DNA from 3 places in the Paenibacillus sp. JT31N7 genome. Region 1 is predicted to be linked to each of the others. Evidence: riboswitches for the same ligand, from Rfam matches in the RefSeq annotation. Region 1 holds a riboswitch; each other region holds the start of a gene.
The links. A riboswitch is a leader RNA that binds a small molecule or an ion and turns the genes downstream of it on or off. The one in region 1 is predicted to bind cobalamin.
Positions count from the first base shown of each region.

Region 2: it holds a riboswitch for cobalamin, as region 1 does, so the genes downstream of both, nrdI (class Ib ribonucleoside-diphosphate reductase assembly flavoprotein NrdI) here and AC58P5_RS20195 (energy-coupling factor ABC transporter permease) in region 1, are expected to answer to the same signal.
Region 3: it holds a riboswitch for cobalamin, as region 1 does, so the genes downstream of both, AC58P5_RS03740 (class I SAM-dependent methyltransferase) here and AC58P5_RS20195 (energy-coupling factor ABC transporter permease) in region 1, are expected to answer to the same signal.

Region 1 covers NZ_JCAUAT010000004.1:340,348-348,285, forward strand. Annotated here, with positions in the region: gene AC58P5_RS20175 (glutamine--tRNA ligase/YqeY domain fusion protein) at 213-1,886, shown strand; gene AC58P5_RS20180 (energy-coupling factor ABC transporter ATP-binding protein) at 2,026-2,904, opposite strand; gene cbiQ (cobalt ECF transporter T component CbiQ) at 2,901-3,710, opposite strand; gene AC58P5_RS20190 (energy-coupling factor ABC transporter substrate-binding protein) at 3,707-3,994, opposite strand; gene AC58P5_RS20195 (energy-coupling factor ABC transporter permease) at 3,991-4,758, opposite strand; cobalamin riboswitch at 5,043-5,244, opposite strand; gene AC58P5_RS20200 (permease) at 5,467-6,525, opposite strand; gene AC58P5_RS20205 (N-acetylmuramoyl-L-alanine amidase family protein) at 6,772-7,032, shown strand; gene AC58P5_RS20210 (hypothetical protein) at 7,347-7,877, opposite strand.
Region 2 covers NZ_JCAUAT010000005.1:95,985-103,922, reverse strand. Annotated here, with positions in the region: gene AC58P5_RS20915 (TolC family protein) at 1-151, shown strand, start outside; gene nrdF (class 1b ribonucleoside-diphosphate reductase subunit beta) at 596-1,555, opposite strand; gene nrdE (class 1b ribonucleoside-diphosphate reductase subunit alpha) at 1,780-3,864, opposite strand; gene nrdI (class Ib ribonucleoside-diphosphate reductase assembly flavoprotein NrdI) at 3,851-4,210, opposite strand; gene AC58P5_RS20895 (hypothetical protein) at 4,297-4,494, shown strand; cobalamin riboswitch at 4,500-4,695, opposite strand; gene AC58P5_RS20890 (hypothetical protein) at 5,247-7,343, opposite strand; gene AC58P5_RS20885 (aldolase catalytic domain-containing protein) at 7,510-7,938, opposite strand, start outside.
Region 3 covers NZ_JCAUAT010000001.1:888,146-896,083, forward strand. Annotated here, with positions in the region: gene AC58P5_RS03730 (TIGR03943 family putative permease subunit) at 124-1,062, opposite strand; gene AC58P5_RS03735 (permease) at 1,089-2,111, opposite strand; gene AC58P5_RS03740 (class I SAM-dependent methyltransferase) at 2,327-3,217, opposite strand; cobalamin riboswitch at 3,496-3,703, opposite strand; gene AC58P5_RS03745 (phosphotransferase) at 3,876-4,781, opposite strand; gene AC58P5_RS03750 (spore coat protein) at 4,981-5,469, shown strand; gene bshB2 (bacillithiol biosynthesis deacetylase BshB2) at 5,556-6,212, opposite strand; gene AC58P5_RS03760 (YojF family protein) at 6,239-6,583, opposite strand; gene AC58P5_RS03765 (PAS domain S-box protein) at 6,776-7,938, opposite strand, start outside.

The sequences.
Region 1 (7,938 bases):
GGCAAAGGAAAAACGAGGAATATACTTAGGAACGGCCTTGAGAGGGAATAAAGAGTGATGAAGACGCGAAGGAAGGGAAAGGTCGGGGACTTTTTCGGGGCGCCGATCGTCTTTTGCAGGTTGAACTCTCCGTTTGTTATGGGTATGATGGAATACAAATACCGAATTGGACTGCGGCAGCGATTTCCGATAAGAAAGAAAGGTTGATCCGGATGGAGAACAAAAGCGGCACAACTAATACCAATTTCATTAAAAACATCGTGATCGAAGATCTTAACGAAGGCCGTGTAGATACGGTCGTCACGCGTTTTCCGCCCGAACCGAACGGGTATCTGCATATCGGGCACGCGAAGTCGATCTGCCTGAACTTCGAACTCGCGGACGAATTCCGGGGCAAGACGAACCTGCGTTTCGACGATACGAATCCCGCCAAGGAAGACGAGGAGTTCGTCAGAGCGATCAAGGAAGACGTGCAGTGGCTGGGCTTTGAATGGGACGGCCTCTTTTTCGCTTCCGATTACTTCGACTATATGTACGAAAAAGCGCAGTTTTTGATCCGCAAAGGAAAAGCCTACGTGTGCCAGCTTAATGCGGATCAAATCCGTGAAGGCCGCGGAACGCTTACGGAGCCGGGCAAGGAAAGCCCGTACCGGGACCGTCCGGCGGAAGAAAGCCTGGATTTGTTCGAGCGCATGCGCAAAGGCGAGTTTAAGGACGGGGAAATGGTCCTCCGGGCGAAAATCAACATGGCTTCGCCGAATATCAACCTGCGCGATCCGGTCATTTACCGTATTTCGCACGCGCATCATCACCGCACCGGGGATGCCTGGCGCATCTACCCGATGTATGCTTTCGCGCATCCGTTGGAAGATGCCTACGAAGCGGTTACCCACTCCATCTGTACCCTGGAGTTCGAGGACCAGCGTCCGCTTTACGACTGGGTCATCCAGGAGTGCGAAACGGAACATGTACCGCATCAATACGAATTCGCCAAGCTGAAGCTGACGGATACGATCATGGGCAAACGCTATCTGAAGCAGATGGTGGACGAAGGGGTTGTGGACGGTTGGGACGATCCCCGCATGCCGACGGTTTCGGGGCTGCGCCGCCGGGGCTTTACGCCGGAATCGATCCGCAATTTCTGCCGCGAAATCGGCGTGACGAAGAGCGACAGCACGGTCGATGTGAAATACCTGGATCATTTTATCCGGGAAGATTTAAAATTGAAGGCTCCGCGCACGATGGGCATTCTAAAACCGCTGAAGGTGGTTATTACGAATTATCCCGAAGGCCAGGTTGAAATGCTGGACGCGGAAATCAACTCGGAGAACCCGGAGATGGGCGTCCGCCAAATTCCGTTTTCACGGGAGATTTATATCGAGCAGGACGATTTCATGGAAAATCCGCCGAGCAAATATTTCCGTTTATTTCCCGGCAACGAAGTGCGTTTGAAGCACGCCTACTTCATCAAATGCGAAGAAGCGGTTAAGGATGAAGCGGGTAACGTGATCGAGCTCCGCTGCACCTACGATCCCGAAACGAAGAGCGGTAGCGGGTTTACCGGCCGCAAAGTGAAGGGGACGATCCACTGGGTGGAAGCGAGCCGCGCCGTGCCTGCCGAGTTCCGGCTCTACGAGCCGCTGGTCCTTCCGGAACAGGAGGAGAAGGAAGAAGGAAGTACATTCCTCGACCGGATCAATCCGAATTCTCTGGAGCTTCTGAACGGCTTTGTGGAGGAGAACATGAAGGATGCGGAGGGCAACGATAAGTTCCAGTTTTTCCGCCACGGGTACTTCAATGTAGACCCTAAAGCCTCCACGAAGGACCATCTGGTCTTCAATTTGACGGTATCGCTGAAAAGCTCTTTCGATATCAAGAAAGCTTAAGCATCGCATCGGGAAAAGAGCGCGGCCCGGGTTTTAACGGCCGCACAAACGGGCTTTGCCCGGCTCGGTTCGAGACCTAACAAAAAGCAGGTACAGGAGAAATTCCTGACCTGCTTTTTTTTGCGTCGGCGAGAACCGGCTAGCTCTTCGCGGCAGCCGCTTGAAGCCGGGCCGTGAGCAGCTCCCCGAAGGCATCGGCGCTCCTTGGCGGGCCGGAGCCTTCCCGCAGCGCACGGGGAAGGGACTGCCACAGCCGGAGAAGCAGGGGCAGTTCCAGACCGATGCGTTCGATGGTCTCCGTCTCCGCGAAAACCTGCTCGGGCGTCCCCTGCAGCAGACATGCGCCCTTGTCCATGACCAGCACTTGGTCCGCCCACGTGTAGGCCAGGTCCATGTCATGGGTCGCCATGACCACGGTGACGCCGCTCCGCCCGATGTCCGCCAGCTCATCCAGCAGCAGCCGTTCCGACGCGCGGTCGAGATACGCCGTCGGCTCGTCGAGCAGCAGCAGGCTCGGCTCCAGCACGAGAACGCCGGCCAGAGTGACGCGCTTCTTCTGCCCGAGGCTGAGGTGATGGATAGGGGTGTGGGCGAGCTGTTCCAGGCCCATTCTTTCCAATACCGCCCCGGTCCGGACGCGGATTTCCGGCTCGGGAACGCCGGCGTTCCGCAAGCCGTAGGAGACGTCCTCGTACGGCGTACCGAGAATGAGCTGCTGCTCGGGGTCCTGGAACACGAGCCCCACCTGTCTGCGAAGCTCTTGCAGATCCTTACGTTTGTAGGACACAGGAGCACCCTTCCAGCGAACGGTTCCGGATTGCGGCCGGTGAATGCCGACGGCATGCAGGAAAAACGTCGATTTGCCGGAGCCGTTATGTCCGCAAAGCGCGATGTTCCGGCCGGCCGGAATCGTTAGGCTGAGTCCGTCCAGGGCCTTTTTTCCGGTGCCGGGATAGCTGTAGACGACGCCCGCCAGTTCCATAATCGGGTTCTGATTCTGATCTGGATTCGGATTCATGCGAGTCCCCTCCATTTCAGCCAAATCTGTGCTGCCGTCAGCATAAGAATCCCCATCACGCCTTCGGCTTTGTAGCGACGCGGGACGGGGGCCGCTTCATAGGGGGCAAGTTCGATCTGTTCCGTGAAGCCGCGGGAAGTGAGCCCGTAGGTTAGGCCACGGTAACGCTGCATCGTCCGGCCGAACAGATGAACGATCAGCAGAGCGGTATCGCGCAGCCCGCCCAAGAATCCGTTCTGGCCGCCCCGGCAGCGCTGGGCGGTCCGCATACCGTGAGCCGTATCGGCGAGCAAAAAAATGAAGCGATACATAATCAGGGTCAGCTCGATCACGATCTGAGGAACGCGGATTTTTTTCATCACCTGAAGAATTTCCAGCAAGGGTGTCGTGAACAAAACAAACTGCAGACAAGCCAGACAGGCGGAAACCCGCATAAACAGTTCCGCCGTGCGGGCTAAAGATTCCCCCGTGACATAAACGGTCCACGAACCGGCCGTTCCGATGGTCCACCCCGAAGAAAGGGGGGTCCCGGTCCCCGTATTTCTTCCGAATTCGAGCAGAAGAGCCGGAAGGCCGGCGGCGAAAAACAGCAGAGATCCGCCGTAAACGAGCCAGTAAAGCTTGCCGGGAACACGCGCATAAAGCAGGGACCAAAAGGTGATCCAGCCGAACACAGCCGCTTGAACCGGCGGCGTCCCGACATAGGACAGGATAAAGAGGCAGGCGGCGAATCCGCACTTCCAGACGGGGGAGATTCCCCGGAAAGCGTTGGCATAAGAAATCGTGTCAATCCGCTTGAGCATCATGCCTTGGGTTTCGGTTTGGAGGCTTTCCCCTTATACAGGCCGATCACATACCCGATAAAACCGGCCCCGAGCGCAGCCTGCAGTGCGAAAAGCATGCTTTCGGTTTCAGCCGGAGGCTCCATCAGCGACGCGAACCAGGGCTCGTAATCCGGAGCGATTTCTTGAATCGCTTCTTCCGCGGCTCCGTCCGCTCCCCCGAACTCTCCTTGGACGAAAACGAGCGGCAGCACGGCAAGCAGGACGACCGCAACCAGAATCCACACATTCTTTTTCCACGTTTTCATGAACGGTCAGCTCCCTTCAAATTGCGCTGCAGAGCGGAAATTTCATGCGGCGTGTAGGCTTGCAGCCAGCCCAGAACCAGTACCGTCAGCAATCCTTCGCTGATGGCGAGCGGAATCTGAGTCACGGCGAAAATGCCCGCAAATTTGGCGAAAGACGCGAGCATGCCGCCCTCGGCTGCGGGAAATGCCACTGCAAGCTGCACGGAAGTGACCAGATAGGTGGTCAGATCGGCAAGCGCGGCTCCCGTAAAGACGGAGAGCTTCTGCCTGCCCGTCGATTTGATCATGAGCTTGTACACGGCATAGCCGACAAACGGTCCCGCAACAGCCATGGAGAATGCGTTGGCACCCAGTGTCGTAAGACCGCCGTGGGCCAGCAGGAGGGCTTGGAAGAGAAGGACGACGGAGCCGAGGACACTCATGGGGAGCGGTCCGAACAAGATGGCTCCGAGTCCGGTACCTGTCGGGTGGGAGCTGCTCCCCGTAACGGAGGGGATTTTCAGGGCGGACAGAACGAACGTAAAGGCGCCGGCCAGGCCCAACATAAGCTTGAGTTCCGGCGTTTCTTTTGTAATTCGGACCAGAGCGCGGACGCCCAGAATGAAGAATGGCAGGAAGACAACCCACCAGAATAAGGCCCAGAAGGGCGGCAAAAATCCCTCCATGATATGCATGGCGTAAGCCGATTCCGGCTCGTTTATCAGGAAAAAGCAGACGATTCCGGCTATAAGCAGGAAAGACGCCAGGGGTTTGCGGATATTCATCGGAAATCCTCCTTTATGATGTGGGGCCGCCTTAATTGGCGGTGATGCGGCAGAACGGGGTTTTACCCGGCTGTGCTTTCGAACGCTGATTCTTTACACCGGCGGCCAGGCTGCCGGCTCCGCAAGCTCTTTCCGATGATTCCGATCCGGCGGTTTCCGGTCCCGGGCCTCTTTTCCGCACACAAAAAAAGACATCCTTCCCTTCGCACGGGAACACGATGTCTTATGCACGCAACAAAAAAAGTTTGCGATCTCAAACACCTCCCTATTCCTCGTAGGTCGTATCAGTGCTGTCAAAACAGGCAGGTCTCCTGGCTCGGGGCGTCCATACCGGCGCCTTCCCGGAACGTCTTAGTTCCAGTGGCTTCTTGCCGGATGTGAATGAGAGTGTTTCCCCTTACAGTGGCGGGACCGCGACGGCATTTCACCGTTCTTCCCTTTTAAATTTTAGAGTGTCTCTAAAATACCTGTTTCCACAAATATGCGGTTTTCCGTGATAATACTACAGGATGTCCCAAACCTTGTCAATTGCGGAAAAGGCGTGATTTTCAAGGCAGAAAGGCTGTCGGAATCCGCTTCGCGGGCTCTCTTTTAGCTGTTTTTTGCAATCGCTGTCTTTTAATTGGGCAAAAGAAAAACGAGAGGGGTTGGCCCGCCCTCTCGCGTAAAGTATTTTTATCGAATCAAAGCCTGAATTGCAAATCCGACTTATAGAACGAAAATGCCGACTACGCCCGTTACGATTCCCGTCAGGGCAACCATACCGGCTGTGAACCAGAGAACCCGCGCAGGAAAAGCCTTGCGCACCATAATCAGGGACGGCAGGCTAACGGCGGGCAGCGTCATGATAAGCGCGGCGGCCGGGCCCGTACCCAGTCCCAGGGCCATCATCGTTTTGGCAATCGGGATTTCCGCGGCGGTCGGGATGACGAACAGGGTTCCGGCCAAAGCGAGCCCGATCAAGGCGACGAGGCTGTTGCCGATCGCGGGGTCAAGGGCCGGGAACAGCCAGGCGCGTACGGCGCCGAGAATGAACACGGCGATGAAGTAAACGGGAACCACGGTCCAGAACATCGTCCAGAGCGCTTTTAGCCAGCGGACGACAACCGGTCCGGACTGCGGCTGCATAGCCGGCGTCTTCGGAAGCTCGCCGGTCACTACCTCGTCCTTCTTGACGAGGCGCTCCGCCCAGTACGAGACGCCGAACACGAGCACGATCCCTGCGGCTATTCTCAGGACGGCGAATTTCCAGCCGAGCACGAAGCCCATGAAAATGATCGTTGCCGGGTTCAGTACCGGGTTGCCGATCCAGAAGGCGAGAGCCGACCCGATGGAGCCCGACTGCTTGCGCATGCCGACCGCTACCGGAGCGGCGCAGCAGGAGCACATCATGCCGGGCATGGCGCTAAGGCCGCCGGCTACCGTGCTGCCGAAGGTGCGCTTGCCGAATACCCGCTTCAGCCAGTCCTGCGGGATCAGCACCTGAAGCAGAGAGCCGAGGACGATGCCGAGAATCGCGGCTTTCCAGACGGCTTTGAAATAGACGACGGAGTAGTCCCAAGCCGCGGCCAGCGAAGGCTCGGCGGTGCCGGCGAGAATCGACTTCCCGATGTCATGCTTGGCGGCCGCGGTAAGAGCTTTGTGGAAGTATGGCTCCCACTTTACGTAAAACAATCCGCCTATGAGAATGGCGATAAATAAAAAAGGCTTCCAGTAAGCAGTCCGCTGTCTGCTTTTGGTGGAAGCCGGAATTGGAGTTGTATTCACGTGATGTCCCACCTTTCTAAATCCACTTGCAACTATACCATAGTCACTGGGGAAAAAGAATGGCTTTCTTCTGTCAGTAATATGTAAAGATTATACGATAAATCGAGAAATCAGGTAGCCTTTATGTAAGAAATTTATAAAATGAAATTCGAAATCAAGTTTTAAAAGTATATTGATAGTTACCTATATAAGTGAAAGGGTTTCTGGCCAGAACCCTTAACTTTATTTTGAAGGTGGTAATTTTATATGCCAAGTATTAGCGGAAGATCTTTTATCATTGACCCAGGACATGGTGGACGTCATGATGGAGCAACCTATGGTTCTAGAAAAGAAAAGGATGTCACATTGCGGTTCAGTAATATTCTTAAAAACAAACTGCTGGCCAAAGGATGCACTGTTTATATGACACGTACCAGTGATACTGATTTTGGAGGAGAGACACTGGATTCCGACGTAAATAAACGTGTACAGTACATTAATCAGAACTTCCCCGGCGTTAATGGATAAATAAGTATTCACGTTAACGCCCGATTTGGAACCTATGGTCCATACTATCAAAAAGGTACTGTATCCTCGAAAGCTTTTGCGGAGGCTATTGCGAAACGATATGGTACTCCTGCACACGAAGGCGACTTTGCAGTTATTCGCGACACAAATCGGGCTGGTCAAAAAACACTTATCGAGCTTGCCAATATTGACGAATCGTGGTTGGATGATGCAAAGGCTTTGGACAACACCGCGAATTTCATTGTATTGGGCCTTGAAGATTACACTGGCTACTAAAAAAAGGTAGGGTGGGGGATACCCCTGCCCTACCTTTTTTATTTTAATGTACTTGCAACATACTTACTAAGTCTTTCTTTAATTTGATTAATCCCCTGCTCAGTAATTTTTAAAGAAGCTTTCGCTTCAGTTCCAGGTACGTAATAAGTTTTGTGGATAAGAGGAATTAATTTCTGTATTTCTGTTTCCAATATTTTATAGTCTTCTTTACTTCTGTCAGTAAGTTTTCCGTCATTTGCTTTATAGCTCTTTTCCATATTTTCAGCTAGTGACAGCATATTTGCAGCTATAGGCTTTAGCACCTCGTGTTCGACCGCTTGATCTATTATATCTGAGTAGGCCTCAATTTTTACTAATTTTTGTCTTAAGCTGGCTATATTATCAGGGGAAAAGCTCTCCATTTTAATGGAAGCTATCTCATCATAGCTATTAAGAACAACTGATAACGAATGACCTACAATGCTTTCCATGCCTAAATTTTTATTTTTCTGTTGGCTATAGATTAATGAAGCAGCGATGAGCAAAAGTACAACAGTAACAGATATCACTACAATATTTTTTTTAAACAAATAATTCACTCCTAATTGTTATCTGTTTCCCCAAAAAATCTGTTTATGATCAGGTACTAAA
Region 2 (7,938 bases), on a different contig from region 1:
CCGTTACGAGAACGGATTTGTCTCCAAGCATGATTATGATAAATTTTCGTTTAAGCTTCAACAGGCTCAAACCACGCTGGAGGGAGCCAAGCTGAAATATTTCGCCTTGGTGCGCAAGGCCGAAGCGATGGATAGAGGATTTATTTCGTAAAAGGCGCCTATTAGCGAAAGGTTATGCCGCTGAATGGATACCGAGACTTTATGCAGTTGAATGTATATGAACTTTAGTATGAATGGAATAAATAGAAGGGACTGGTCCTTAGGATCGGTCCCTTCTATTTATTTGAAAGGCTAATCGCCGAAACCCGAGTGTCATTATCGGAGGCATCATGATGCATCGCAGGCGATGATGAGCCGTATGCCTAGAGCGAAAGCGTTCCTGCCGGAGCATAAGCAGACGGATGGCCGAAGCGATCTGCCGGAGCATCGCACCCGCACGCCGGGAACGGCGGGCGCCCGCATCCGGCAGCTCCGCAGCCGAACACGAAAAAGACGAACAAAATTATCTCCAATTTTGTTCGTCTTTTTCGAGTATCCGGCCGCTTGCGGGTCCGTCCCGCCGGGCCGCGAAGAAAGCGGGCGCCGCCGGAGCGGCTTACAGCCCTTCGAAGCTGAAATCGTCGTCGCTAAGCGGCTCGACGCGGAGGGCGCGGACGTAGCCGTTGCCTTTTTTCGAGAAAAAGTCATGCTGCTTCGTCTGCGTCCGGATTCCGTTCAGAACGACCGGATGAACCGGCTCTTCCGGGAAATAAGGATCGCGTCCGAGGTTCATCAGCGCTTTGTTGGCGTTGTAACGCACGTAACGCAGCACATCGTCCTGCAGGCCGAGCGGAGTGTACAGCTCTTCGGTGTAGAGCTTCTCGATCTCGTACAGCTCCAGAAGCAGCTTGATCTGTTCTTCGGCGGCTTGCTGTTGTTCGGCTTCACTCAGAGTCGCGAACAGCTCCTGCGCAAGCGTACCGACGTACAGACCGTGGATGCTTTCGTCGCGCAGAATGAGGTCGATGATCTCGCCGCTGTTCGTCATTTTGCCTTGTCCGGCCAGGTAGAGCGGGTAGAAGAAGCCGCTGTAGAACAGGTAGCTTTCGAGATAAACGGAAGCCGTCATCGCCAGATACAGGTCTTTGTCGGATTGGATGCTGTTATAGTAGCGGTTAATGAGATCCGCTTTCTGCTGCAGACGTCCGTTCTCTTCAACCCAGCGGAAAATACCGTCGATCTCCTCGTTGCTCGCCAGCGTCGTGAAAATGCTGCTGTAGGACTTCGCATGAATCTGTTCCATCATGCCCATGAACGACAGCACCGCTTTGCGCTGGAGGCCGTCCATGTGCTCGACGAGTCTCGGCATGCCGACTCCGCCTTGAAGGGTGTCCAGCAGCGTCAGGCCGCCCAGAACCTTCTTGTAGACGTCCTGCTCGTCCGGACTCATCTCGATCCAGACCATTTTATCGTCGGAAAGGGGAATTTCTTCTTCGGTCCAGAACTGCATCACGTTCTGCTGCCAAAACGACCAGGTGTAATCGTCGTCGGGTTTATTCCAATTGACGGCTTTCATCGTTTTCTCTCCTTTGGATGGGGCGCGCTGCAAATCCGGCATCAGTCGCTGCCGTGCATAACCATAGGCAGCTTTATACGGGGCTTACAAGTTCCGGCCCTGCATAAAGCTGCTTATAGGGGATAGCGCCATACGTATGTTTGCGGCCTGCACGGAGCGTTTTTTACGTTCCTTTCGCGAAGCCGGCTTCTTTTAAAATAATCTATTGGTAACCCGGCACTCTCTTAAACGGAGCAGCTCAGGCATTCTTCCATGGTCAACCGCTTCGTGCGGGTGTAGTAGAGCGATTTCAGTCCTTTTTTAGCGGCGTACAGGTAGTTGCGGGCCAGCTCGCGGGTCGAGATGTCGCTGTTTACGTGCAGCACCGTTGAAATTCCCTGATCCACATGTTCCTGGATTTCCGCGATAAGATCAATGATCTTGAACGGGTCCATCCGGTAAGCCGACTTGTAGAAGAACATGTTCTCCTTGGACAGATAAGGCATCGGATAGTAAGTGGTCGAGTTCGCATACGTACGCGTTTCGATCTGATCGACGATCGGCATGACGCTGGAAGTCGCATTTTGAACGTACGAGATGCTCTGCGTCGGCGCGATGGCCAAACGGTAAGCATGGTACAGGCCGTGCTTCATGACTTGTGCTTTCAGGGCTTTCCAGTCTTCCGGCGATGGGAGATCCATGCCTTCGAAAAGTGCGTTGACTTTATCGGATTCCGGACGGTAATCTTTCTCTTCGTACTTGGCGAAATAGGTGCCTTTCGCGTATTCGGAGCGTTCGAAATCGGCGAAAGTGATACCGCGGTCGCGTGCGATTTCCATGCTCTTTTCCAGCGAGTAGAAGTTGATGGCCATGAAGAAGGCGCGCGCGAACTCTTTCGCTTCCGGGCTTTCGTAAGCGATCCGGTTTTTCGAGAGATAGCCGTGCAGGTTCATCGCGCCGAGACCGACGGAATGAAGCTCCTTGTTCGCCTTCACAACGCCAGGCGCGTTCGCGACCGTCGTGTTGTCGCTGACGGAAGTCAGCGCTTCGATGCCGCTGTGGACGGAATCGCGGATGCTTTTCGTTTCCATCACGTTCACGATGTTAAGCGAAGCGAGGTTGCAGGAAATGTCCCGGCGGATAATATCGCCTTGGCCGTAATCGCCGATTTCCGTCGTTTCCTGAAGCTGGAAAATTTCCGTGCACAGGTTGGACATTTTCACTTTGCCGATGTCTTTCAGGGCATGACCGCGGTTCGCGTTGGAACGGTTCATGATGTATGGATAGCCGGATTCCAGCTGGATAACAGCTATCTTGGTCAGCATGTCGCGGGCGCTCATCACGACTTTCTTCTTCACGTTCGGGTTGGCGAGCAGCTCTTCGTACATGTCGTCGATATTCATATCGTCGAGGTGACGGCCGTACTCCTTGTAGACGGAGAACGGAGCGAACACATGCAGCGGCTTGTTCTGTTCGGCCAGCTCGTAAAACTTCTGCGGCACGATCAGGCCGATGGAAAGCGTCTGGATGCGGGATTTCTCGTCCGCGTTGATTTTTTTGCAGTCGAGGAATTCGATGATGTCCCAGCCGAATACGGAGTAGTAGACAGCTCCGGAGCCCCGGCGTTGACCCATCTGATCCGCATAGGAGAAAGCATCCTCAAGGAGCTTCATGACGGGCATGATGCCCTTCGCGGCGCCTTCGACGCCTTTGATCGGCTCGCCGCGTCCGCGCAGCTTGGACATGTTGACGGCTACGCCGCCGCCGATTTTGGACAGCTGCATGCAGGTACCGATGACGTACTGGATGGAGTTCAGGGAGTCGTCCATCTCCAGCAGGAAGCAGGAGACCATTTCGCCCCGGCGGCTGCGTCCGGCGTTCAGGAACGTCGGCGTCGCCGGCTGGACGCGCTGCTCGATGATCGCCTTGGCGATCCGCTGGGCTTTGCCGATGTCACCTTCACCGAGGTGAAGGGCGACGATGGCGGCACGGTCCTCGTAGGATTCGAGGACTTGCTTTTTATCGTTGGTACGCAGGGCGTAATCTTTATAAAATTTCGAAGCGGCCATGTAGGACTGGAACTTAAAGCCGCTTTCGCGGATGGTTTCGTGGATGGCTTCGATCTGCTCCAGCGTGTAATGTTCGTACACGTTTTCGTAGAAATCTTCGCCGATCAGATAATCGTAACGTTCTTTGATGCTGCCGAAAGGAACGGTCTGTCCCTGCACTTCTTCAAGGAAGGCGTCCAGCGCTTCGCGGTCTTTCTCCAGCCGGTAAAATCCGTCTTCCCCCGGTATCATGAGTTCGTTGTTCAGTTCAATATGCTTCAAGATGGCGCACCCCTTTATGGAATCGTTCCACGTCGCTAGACGTGCCGGAAAGTTCGAATTTAGCAAGCACCGGAACACCGTATGCCGATGAAATGCGGTCGGCGCTCAGGGCAAAAGATTGTCCCCAGTTCTGGTTGCCGCTTGCGGCTACACCGCGCAGAAGGGAAGAGTGATGTTTCAGAAAGTCCAGCACTTTGCCGGGAATTTGACCGAATCCGGTCGTATAGGTAACAAGGACGAACGGCTCCTGGATCGTCAAATCCTCTTCGATCTGTACGGCCTTCACATTCAGCTTGTTAATGAATCGTTGAACATTTCCCGTACGGGAATCGTAAACTACCAGCATGGAAGCATCTTCCTTTCCACTCTATCAAAAATACGGGGCGCGCCGACCACGGGAAGTAGTCGGCGCGCCCGGATGAAAGCCGCCCCTTGGTGACAAAGAGCGGCTCTAAATTCACAGTCAGCTTCCAGCCCTTTCGCGCGCCGATGACGGCTCTGCAAAAAGGCTGGCTGAAGCCGCGCGTACAAGCCGGCTGCCCGTCTCCCCGCCCGAAGGCGGAAGAGGGGGACAGCCGGGCTATGCGGCTGCATGTGAAAAACGTCCGGACACCTCCCTATCTCCCGTAGGTTCAGCGGTGTCTTTCAGACAGGCAGGTCTCCTGGCTCCAGGTTCATTGCGCCCCTCCGCGGCCTTCCCGACGGCATCCGTCAGTGGCGGTATGGGTGGGGCGCTCCCCGTTGACAGTGGCGGGACCGCGCCGGATTCGCACCGGACTTCCCTTTTGATTCCCGCCCGATAGGCGGGAAACCTGTCCAATCTATATATAGTCTATATATAGTGAATATGTAGGTGATAGATATGAATTTACCTCAATATATTGTGGTTTGTCAACTGTGCGTAAGGACTCAACAAGGGGAGAAAAACCGAGATATAAGGCGAAAAAGGTGTGATAACCTGCCCATAAACGGGCGAGATTTTATTTCGGATTCTTTTTATTTCGACAAATTTTGCAGGTGGCGGAGTGACGTGCATCCAAGCGGATTTTGATGCGCTGAGCGGGGGATTGTTCATGCACGCCATGAAAAAGGATCAAGCTCCTCACGAACGGAGCTTGATCCTTTTACAGGTTTAAATTCTTTTTGTTGTTCTTTTTATAGAGGATCATTATGCCTGCAAGTATCCACTCGATCACATGCAAAGCGACAGACAGGGTAAGGGCGGATAAAAAATCCTTGATGTACACACCGGGAATCAGATGAGCAAAAACATAAATCAGAAGACGAGCCTTTCTGAAGCCGTAAACAGCTGATTAGGTCGCTGCCGGCCAAAACCATGCGGTCAGGCTTGACGGGTACTCCCACCGTTCTGTCCGGCTGCCTTATTGGCCGCTGCCCTGCTTAACCAGCTCATCCACGGACCACGCCACACACCAGGGAAACTGGCTTTTCGTTTCCTCCGGAATCCAGTAGCAGTGGTCTGTTTTATTTTGGTCAGGGTAAAAAACATACATGAGCAGCTTCACTTCGCTGATATCGTCCGGTTCATCCGTACGCGGATTCGGGTAACGGACCGTACAGCCCATTTGCGATGAAAATTGGGTGGATACGTTCACTTCATACGTGTACATGAAGCTGGACCCTACACCGATCGAAAATACATCGCCGGGAGCCTTGCCCGCAGGCTTGCATTCAACGGATACGCTGTTGGAAACGGAGGTGATGGTTTTGCTCACTTTAATAAAGTTTTCTTCGATTTTCATGGACTCCGACCAGTTGACCGGCATACTGAACGATAGCTGTTTATCCGCATAATCGGGCAATTCCGTAAACCGCTGCACATAATTTTCGATGTGGTTCGGATCGGGCTGCCTCGGGAACGTGTTCAAAAATTTGCCTTTGCGGGCTTCAATGCTTAGATCCGATACGGAGAAAAGACTGAGCTGCACGGATAGGTCATTCTTTTGCCAATCCGCCAGTTTGTAGGTATGTCTGGTTATGTTGGGCCGGATATACAAATGCGTAGCCGTTTTTTTGGTGGAAGACGGATACAGCTCAATCGAAAATTCCTTGATGCTCTTAATTTCGGAAGTGACGGACCGCGCGCGTTCATAAGCGATCTTCAGCTCGCCGCCGATTCCTACGACCGGAAATTTCCCGCTAAAATTGAGAGAAGCGACGAATTTGTACTTCGCGGATACCGCCGCCTGCTCCTCTTTCGACCACTTGAACCGGAAGGAACAGATGGAATCTTTAAGCTCGGAACCGTTCAGCACGTGGGGAGGGGGGCTTTCGACAACGCCCAGAAACGTAAGATGGTCATCGTTGGCCCAGTTCGTAAACGTGTCCATCAAGGTAAGCCGGTCGGAACGATACCGGCCTATTCCGAGATGCTTGTTCATACCGGAGCCGTCGAACGTCTGCGTAAACCAGATTTCCGACCGGATATGTCCCTCGTCCGTAGGTTTGAAAAACTGGAAGGCGTCGACATGGTGCCCGTTAGGCGTCGACATGTGCCCCCAGTCGCGAATAATGGGGGGCGACCAGACTCCCGTAGGGATGGAGTATTCAAATCTTCTCGCTTTGACGTCGTATGCGGTTTTGCCGCTGACGAACAGCTGAAGAACGCTGCCTGTACAGCCGTTCTCGATAGATCCCGGAACGATCGCGAAGTGGCTGACGTTTTCACCTTCCGCTAGGGCGCGCGGTTCATTTACTTTCCGGGGCGGTGCATTCTCCTCGTGGTGCAGGAGCCACGTTTTTAAAGCTTCTTTTTTGCGGGAAATGACCGACTTCGTATCCGGGCTTCTTTGAATGTAGCCGACCATGATCCGCACTTCGCCGCCGGGGTCCCGGTAGCTGCAAGCCGCCGTATGAGTGACGTCCGCGATCCTGATTTCCTCCGCCTTGCCGTCTTTCGCCGGGCGCTGTTCACGGGCGTCCGTCCGCTCCCACGTCTGCCCCCCGTCATCCGTCCAGTTCAGTGCCAGCTTGCTGTCCGCACCGGAGCCGATGAGATACAAGCGGGTTCCGGCCGACACGGCTGCGAACCGGCTGTCCGTCCGAAGGCGCATGCGCTCGCTTAAGGGAAGAGCCGATGACCACTCGATCCCGTCTTGGGAGGTCATTTGGTAGAGCGCCCCCCTCTGATCCGCGTAAAACAAGTACAGGACGCCTTCATGCGCGCATGCTGCCAGAGCGGGTATCCGGCCTCCGCTGACCCCGTCGCCCCCATAGGCCACTTTGGTCAAATACTCGATCCCGAGCGGCCCTTTCTTTTTGTTCGGGTTCTTCACGATCCTGACCTTTTCCTGTTTATCGTCGCCCAGGTAAGTTTCCATACAGATGAGATCCAACAGATTCCCGTTCGTGTAAAAAAGATAAGCTTTATTGTTGAAAAACGTGCCGGCAGCCGGTCCGGTGTTGGATGCCTTCGTATAAAACTCCTCAAAAGCATCGTGTTTGGTTTTGGCAGACATGGTCTCACTCCATTGGTTAATAAGGTGGCGTTTCTTTTCCATGGAACACTATACCAAACCAAAATTTTTAAGGATATTAACGAAAGTTAATGGACGGATTTCAAATTTACGAAGCCGGAAAAATCAAAAAGATCCCTTCCCGGAGGAAAGGATCTCGTTAATGCTATTAATTATTGGCGATAGTTTCCGGCGTCGTCAGCTTGTCGTAGAAATCGACGTACTTGTCCTTGTCCGCGGTGTTGCGGACAGCCATGGCTACGCGCGGATGTTCGTTGAGCGTTCCGGCGACCATGTAAGGAATGATGTAGCCCCATTCCACTTTCTCGCGCATGGCGACCATGTGGCGCTCGATCAGGTCCAGGACGGGACGCACATCGTAACGCGGGTTTTTCAGGTAGCTGACGAGCAGCTCGGTGGTACAGTTGCCTGCCGCGCGTCCCATGCCGTAGACGGAGGTGTCGAGGAACTCGACGCCTTTCTCGGCACCGACGATGGTGTTGGAGAACGCGAGCTGCATATTGTTGTGCATATGAAGGCCCAGCTTCTTCTCCGGAAGAAGGCGCTGGAATTTATTGACCATGTAATCAATGTCCTT
Region 3 (7,938 bases), on a different contig from region 1:
TCTTGCACCTGCTCCCAATTCTGTTGATCGTGTCTCCCCGCCAAGTTACCTTCCCCCTACCGGCTCTTGCACCGCACAAAACCGCCTTCCGTCGGAAAGCGGTTTTTGTTTTTGCCCTAGCCTCTACTTCCCCAGATCTGCGAAATCACCGGCATACGGATACACGTAGGGGGACGAAGGCTCTTTGATTTTTTGGATAACGGCTCCCTCCAGCTTCATCACGTCTTTATTTTCGTAGACGGACTTTCGGATCGTGCCTTTCACCGTCACCCATGCGTCCTTGGGATACGATTCCGCACCCGGAGCCTCCACGATAACGCCGTACGGGGATGCATCGGCCGAGCAGCACTGCATCGTCAGTCTTGCGACGACGAACTGGTTTTTGGGCATGCCGTCCTCCCGGTAAACGAAGCCGCTGATTTCCATTTGTTTCCCCGCAAAATTCCCGGCGAACAGATCTACTGCCGTCAGCGTCTCCATAAAGCCTTTCTCACCGATAAGAATGGTTTTGTTTTGATAAAGCCGCATGGCCAGCTTCGCGTACTCTTCCGTAAACCGGCTGCCTTTGAACATCTCCTTAAGCTTGGCTTCTTCCGTATCTCCCTCGCCCTGACTTGCTTCCCCTGATGATAGTTGCTTGTGGGGAGGATCGTCCCGGGGACCTTCGTTCCTCTGCGTCTGGAGGTTGGAGGTATTCAATTGAATCCCTTTAACCTGAACGATATCGCTCCCCGTTATCCGGTCGGGCAGCAGAAAGCCGAGCAGCAGCGGTAAAAGGAACAAGGAATAAGCCGCACCGTGCGAAAGCTTCGATTTCCGTACATCGGGCTCGCATCCGCAGTCGAGTTCCCCGCCTGCGGCGGGCTGCAGAGCCAGATAAATCTGGATCACGGCCAGCACGAACAGGGCAATCGCCGAAGCTTTGACGTACGGTACCAGGCGGGGCGCCAAATAATGCGGCATACTGCCCGTTTTGACGAGATAAACGATATAAAACGAAAACCCGCATAGAATCGCCGCCCTGATAAAATAATGGAAGGCGTAAACGCGCCTGTCTTCCACCCGGTCCACCTCCCGAATTCAAATCCTTATTTGAAAAATAGGTGCTCGACCATAACAGAACCGGCAAACACGGTCACCGTTATTACTGCGGCAAGCAGCAGGACAAACTTCGTTTTGAAAACGGATAGAAGCATCAGCGTGCTTTTAAAATCGAGCATGGGACCGAAAACGAGAAACGTGAGCAGAGAACCTTTGGAAAACGTCTGGAGAAAGGAAGAAGCGACAAATGCGTCCGAGGTGGAACAGAGCGACAAAATATAGGCAAATCCCATCATAAACAGATGGGGAAGCACCTCCCCCTCCCCCAGCGCCGACAAATCGCCTCTCGGCACAAACGCCTGAATAACGGCCGTGATTAGAGAGCCGAAAATAAGATATTTCCCCATATCGAAAAATTCCCCGCCCGCGTGACCCATCATCGTAACGAATTTACCGCCCCCCTGCACGTGCGTGCAGTCTTGTCCGTTTCCGGCGTACAGCGATTTCAGGCTGTGTTTCAGAGGATTTTTGTTTATAAACGCGTAGACGAACAAGCCGATAAATGCGCCCGCTCCCAGGGCCAGCCCCATCCGGGCGTACAGCATTTCGGGATTCATCCGGAAGGCCGTGTACGTAGCCGCATAGACAACCGGATTGACGATAGGGCCTACCAGAATGACGACTACCCCTATGTAGAGCGGCATTCCCTTGTTGATCAGCCGCCGGACGACCGGAATCATACCGCACTCGCAAATCGGAAACAGAATGCCGAGCAGGCAGGCGAACACGAGTCCGAGAAAAGGGTTCCGGGGGATCGCTTTACGGATCCACGTCTCCGGGATATAGACCTGCATGAACGAGGAAAGCACCACACCCAGCATAATAAAAGGAACCGCTTCGAGCACGATGCCGATGAACATCGTCTTGAACAGCCGGATGACCGAGGGGTCCGGCAAAACCGCATTTCCTGTCCGTAAGGCTTGCCAGGCCAGTACAGCCAGGAAACTTCCCGCTGCGATAACCATCAGGTTTCTTTTCCTCATCCTTCTGCTTGTTCCGTCGAAATGCACGATCTCCCCTCCTTTTTGCAGCAGTCACTTTATTTTAATCGTAATTATTACGTTTTTCAACAAAAAAGACTTCTCCCTCAAACGATTCCCGTTATTCATCCCTATGCGAGTCTGTCCGAATCTATGACAAGCCCTTCCCTTGTCCGGTCGTGAAGACAAAAAAATCCCGGCACGCGAAATCGCGTTACCGGGCAAATGCTTCAGCGGGGTCTGATTTAAACCTGCACCAACCGCTTCACTTCCGTGGGCAGGTCGGCAGGTTCCAACCGTTTTTCCGGCTTCCAGTAAAGGAGTGCCGCTTTGAAATGGTGCGGGTAAATCAGCTTGCCGTCTTCTTCACGTACATAAGCGTATAACAGGTCAACCGCCTTCTTGCGGTCATACTCCTTGTCCAAAACCGCGCTCAGGTTGTCTTTCAGCAGCTCTTCCTCCGTATCGTAGGCGTATGTTTTGTGCAGGTTGACGATTTTACAGTTCGCATCGATTCCCAGCTCGTAAAGCAGATTGTGCAAATGGATGTAATCTCTGCGTTGAAACTTGATCCTGCAGCCCAACTGCTCCTGGATGTCTTTGTAATGCGGTCTTTCGGGACCGCTAACCATGCCCGCGATTCCAAGACGCTTCGCCGTGTTGTTGATATGCAGAAGCGCGCGATCGATCTCCTGCATCCGATAGTAACAATTGACGCCGAATACCACGTCGGCTCGCTCCACCTCGGGAAGTTCTTCCCACTTGGCATGCACGAAGTTTACATGATTCCAGCCCTTCCGCTCCGCTGCGGCTTTCAGGAAAGCAAGCACGCTCTCGGAGCTGTCGACGCAGGTGAGGGAACCCGCTTTCTCGGCCGCTTCGAATGTATAGTTTCCCCAGCCGGGACCGATTTCCAGCACATCCTCGCCGGGATCGATAAAAGAAATCAGCTCCTTGCGCAGGTCGGCGACCCAGGAATCCACCCCGGATTGTTCCTTCTTTTTCATAAAAGCGTTCCAGAACCCTTCTTCCTTGACGTCATCCGTCATCCGTACGGGAAGATTTCCGTCCCAGTCCTTCATGCCCTCCTGCCAGAGGGTTTTATAATTCGTATTTAATTTAACTCCGTAATACATCCGTTTTCCTCCCCGGCCCGTTTGAACATTTTTTGTTACGAGCTGCCTATTTTCTTATGCGTAATTAGTACGGTTAAAATGCGGCGGACTTTATTTTGCCTGTATGGCCGGAGGCGTAAATACATCCGAAACAAATAAAAACATCCCGCCGGAGGCAGGATGTTCGGGTTCATCGCATGAATACGCCCGGATTCCTTCTTTTAGCAGATGAAAGCAGAAGGACCCTGACGATTAGGGAGAACATTCGCATCAACGCCATCCTATATCCGCGTAGGAATGAAGTTACCGGTAAACAGGCAGGTCTCCTGACTCGGGAATCCTATGCGCGCCTTCCCGGATTAACCAGTGACGTGATGCGCTTCGGCCGGGGGATTCTCCCCTTTCCCCTTACAGTGGCGGGTCCGTATCGGAATTGCACCGAACTTCCCTTTTAATCCGTTCCCTCTCCCCAGAGAAAGAACCGGAACCTGTTTGATAAAGAATGTTTGATATTCACTTGTCTTAAGAAAAGCATCTATGCCACACAACTTCACGGTTAATAGTAGTCCAAATCCGGCGTTTTGGCAAATGACCGGAGCAAACGGGCAAGCATGTGTACCGGTAAGGCGGGCCCGCCAAACTTCGAACTATAGTGGAGCCGCGACGGGTTATGACTCCGCTATTCCCCTTCCATAATCAGGTTTATTTGATTAATAAACTCTTTTGCTCGTTCAAGCTGTTTATAAGCAAATTCCAAATCCCCGTTGCCTGAAAGTGCGAAATCCAAGTTACCTAAAGTGGACATAAGTATGCGTGCGGTAACAGCAAATCCAAAAGCTTGCTTATCGGCCTGATTATTTATCTGACTCCAGATATATTGAAAGGTTGGCTCCTGAATTCCGTTGAATAAGGCAAGATTGCCTACAAATGAAGCCAAATCCCAGTATGCGGGCATCCAGGATAAATCTTCAAAGTCCGACCAGACCCAGCCTTCAGGACTCGGTAATAAGTTTCTTGAATGGGCATCTCCGTGAGACGGTATTAGCAAGCTTGTTTCGAGACGCATCTGTTTATCAATCGCGAAGAACACATTTAGCAGATCTTGTATACGCTGATCCGGAAGCTTCATTAATCTAAAAGCCGATTGACATGTCCGCTCCCAAACACCAAGCAGAGGAATCTCGCCGGTAAAATCTTTCAGTGCCAGTGAAAGTCTATTAACCAGTTCAACTGCTTCGCTTGGCGAAGGGCATTGCAGTTCTGTGGGGGGAACATACTTCCAAAACGTCATCCATGTGCCGCCAATATCGTATGGTCCTGCATCCGTACGATCAGTTGGCAATAGCACTGGCACACCCTTGGAATGGAGATGACGGGCTGCCCTTAATTCACGGTCAAGTACCTTATACGCATAATCTGCATCATCTTTTGAAAGCACAGTGGCTATTCGGGCCACAATCGGATACGGGGCCAAATGAACGATCAGGTTCCCGCCATTACCAAGCTCGAGAGGGGTAATGTCCTTTAATCCGGCTTTTTCTGCTATTAAAACCGTTTTTGAAATAAAGTGGCTATTATTCGGCACTCCGAGGGCTCCTTAATTAAGGTTAAAAATATTTTAGCATCGTTCTCGTATCCCAGATAGGTATTAAATATTTAACAATCAACTATTCCCCATTAACTCTTCTGTTAACTTGATCTTCCGTCTGGAGGTACTGACAACTTGCGAATTTCCGCTCTTCGACATAGGCTGTCATAACCCACCGCGAACGGAGTCTGAGAAGATGAGCCTGTCAAAGGTCCCCAAGCATCTCGCCTGGCACGAAACCTTGGAGCTTCACGAGCTTGTGAGCCTTCAAACCGGACAACTGATCGCTTTTAAGCAAAAATTGCCGACGCTTACGGACGAAGGGCTTCGAACGCTGTTCAGAGAGGCGATACAAACCTTGGAGCAGAACCTGAAAGAACTGCTTGCGTACTATCCCGAAACGCTTGTCGCCTCCAGGACTAAAAAGCCCGAGCTGCCCGTCCTGGAAACGGGTCAACTTCTCGGTTTTGCTAAAACCGCTGTCCGAAGCTACGCCTGCGCCCTTACGGAAACGGCGACTCCCCGCCTCCGGGCAACCTTTGTGAAGCATCTGCTGAGAGCGGTCGAATTTCACGCCAAAGTATTCAACCGGATGTATGCGGACGGCTCTTATCCCGCTTACGAGCTGAAGGAACTGCTGGAAAGCGACGCGGCAAACGCTCTGGCTGCCCTCTCCCTCGAATAACGCAAAAAAGACCGTCAAGGAACGGTACGACTGTTCCTTGACGGCTCTTCGGCGGTCGTGCGACGGCTTCCGCCTTCGCACGACCCTTATTGAAACCGGTAGGTCCATAACCGCTCGCGGCCGAACCGGTTCTGCACCTCTTCATCGTTCGCGGATTTGCCGCTCAACTGTCCGTTCAGCTGGAACTGGGAGCTGTGGGCAAGTATCGAGCCCAGCTTCTGTCCCAGATACGGTCTGACATCGTTCACGATATCCGCTTTGCCGAGCACCTCTTCGCATCCTTTGGAAAAAGCGATGCAGTGAACGACCGGTCTCTCTTCAAGGGGCATTCTTTGAACCGCATCAATCACGGCCGTACCCGTTGCGTCATGGTCCGGATGCACGCTGTAGCCCGGGTAGAACGTAATCACCAGCGAAGGATTCAGCTCCTCGATGAGTCCGCGGATTTTGCCGACGAGCAGTTCGCGGTCTTCGAATTCAATCGTTTTATCGTGAAAGCCCAGCATGCGCAGATCCTGTATTCCGATTGACCGGCACGATTCCTCAAGCTCGGCTTTGCGGATTTCAGGCAGCGTTACGCGGTTGGCCGTAAGGGGATTTCCCATGTTGCGTCCCATCTCTCCCAGAGTCAAGCATGCGTAAGTCACCGGGGTTCCCTGCCGTATATGGCCTGCAAGCGTACCGGATACGCTGAACGCTTCGTCATCGGGATGCGGCAGGACGACCAGTATGTGTCGTTCCATCTCCATCTACCTTCTCTCTTTGTAAGTTAAAAAGGGGCGCGGCTCAGCTGCAGCGAAACGACGAGCTTGCCGTCCTTATCATGCCCCGACAGTATCAGTCTCTCCGTCTCCGTTTCGTCCCAGTGGGTAAGACCCTCGGAATAAACCCAGCCCTCTTCCATTTTAAGCCCTACCCTGTAGGGACCGTTTCCGGCAATGGAACCCTGCAGATAACGGATCTTGGAATTGCGGATAAACGTCGAGGCCGTATGCTTGGACTGATCCAGATGGGAAGCGTAAGCCCCGTTCGTCATTTCCAGATGAATGTACAGGTCTTGGCCTTTTAGCAGATCAAGAACCTGCTGAACCGCTGCCTGATTAATAAACTGCATGAAGATTCCTCCAGTAATATACTGACGTATTCACCTAAACTATTGTACGCGGCTAATCTATTGTAGGTTTAAATGTAGCTAATTATAAAACATTATGCGCGACTTCACAAATCGCCCCCGGTGCGGATAGACCCGGTAATTCGGCCTTTACAAAGAAAAAACCCGCTTCACGGCGGGTTTTCATGGTTTCTATCATTCTTTTATCCGGGCGGACCACTCGGCAAGCAGACGTTTAAGCTCACCCGAAAGGACCGGTTTGCTGATATAATCGTTCATCCCGGATGCCAGGCACTGCTCTTTGTCTTCCTCTCTGGCAAACGCGGTTACGGCAATAATGACGGGAGATACCGGGTTCTCCCCATATTTCTCGCGAATGAGACGAGTCGCCTCGAACCCGTCCATAACGGGCATCTGCACGTCCATAAAAATGATATCGTACGCACCCTCACCTGCAGCCTGTACGGCCTCCGCACCGCTGTTCACGACATCCGCGGAGAACCCCAGCTTGCCGGTTAACGTATGAAGCAGCATCCGGTTCATCGGATGATCGTCCGCAATGAGCACCCGCAAAGGCACAGGCTGCGCCTCCGGAAGAGACGGAACCGGGGCGGCTGACGCCTCGGGGATGCCGGGATCGGGGTCTGAAGTCTCCGCACTGCCCAAACCGGAGTACAAGGTAAAGAAAAAGGTGGAGCCGGCGCCCTCTTCGCTCTCGACGCCGATTTCGCCTCCCATCAGCTCGACCAGCTTCCTGCTGATCGACAAGCCAAGCCCCGTACCGCCATATTTGCGGTTAATGGCGGGATGGAGCTGGGAGAACGATTGAAACAGCCGGTGGATTTTGCCGGCGGGAATTCCGATCCCCGTATCGCGGATTTTAAACTCCAGCAGCACCGACCGGGAATCGGGAGAAGGCGTCATTTCCACCGTTACCGATACGCTGCCCTTCTCGGTGAATTTGATCGCGTTGCTGATCAGGTTGATCAGCACTTGCCGGATTCGCACCTCGTCCCCTATCACGTACCGGGGCACCCCGGCCGTGATATCGTGCGAAAGCTCCAGGTTTTTCTCCTCCGCCTTAACCCGGAAAAGCTCCATAACGCCCGCCAGCATTTCCCTTAAATCGACTGCGTCCAGGTTCAATTCCATTTTGCCGGCTTCGATCCGGGAGAAATCCAGAATTTCATTTAAAATATGCAGCAGGGCATCGCTGCTCTCCCGGATAATATCCGCGTAGCTGCGCTGCTCTTCGTCCAGCATCGTTTCCTGAAGCAGGCCGGTCATGCCGATAATCCCGTTCATCGGCGTGCGCAGCTCATGGGACATAATGGCCAGAAACTCCGACTTTGCCCGGT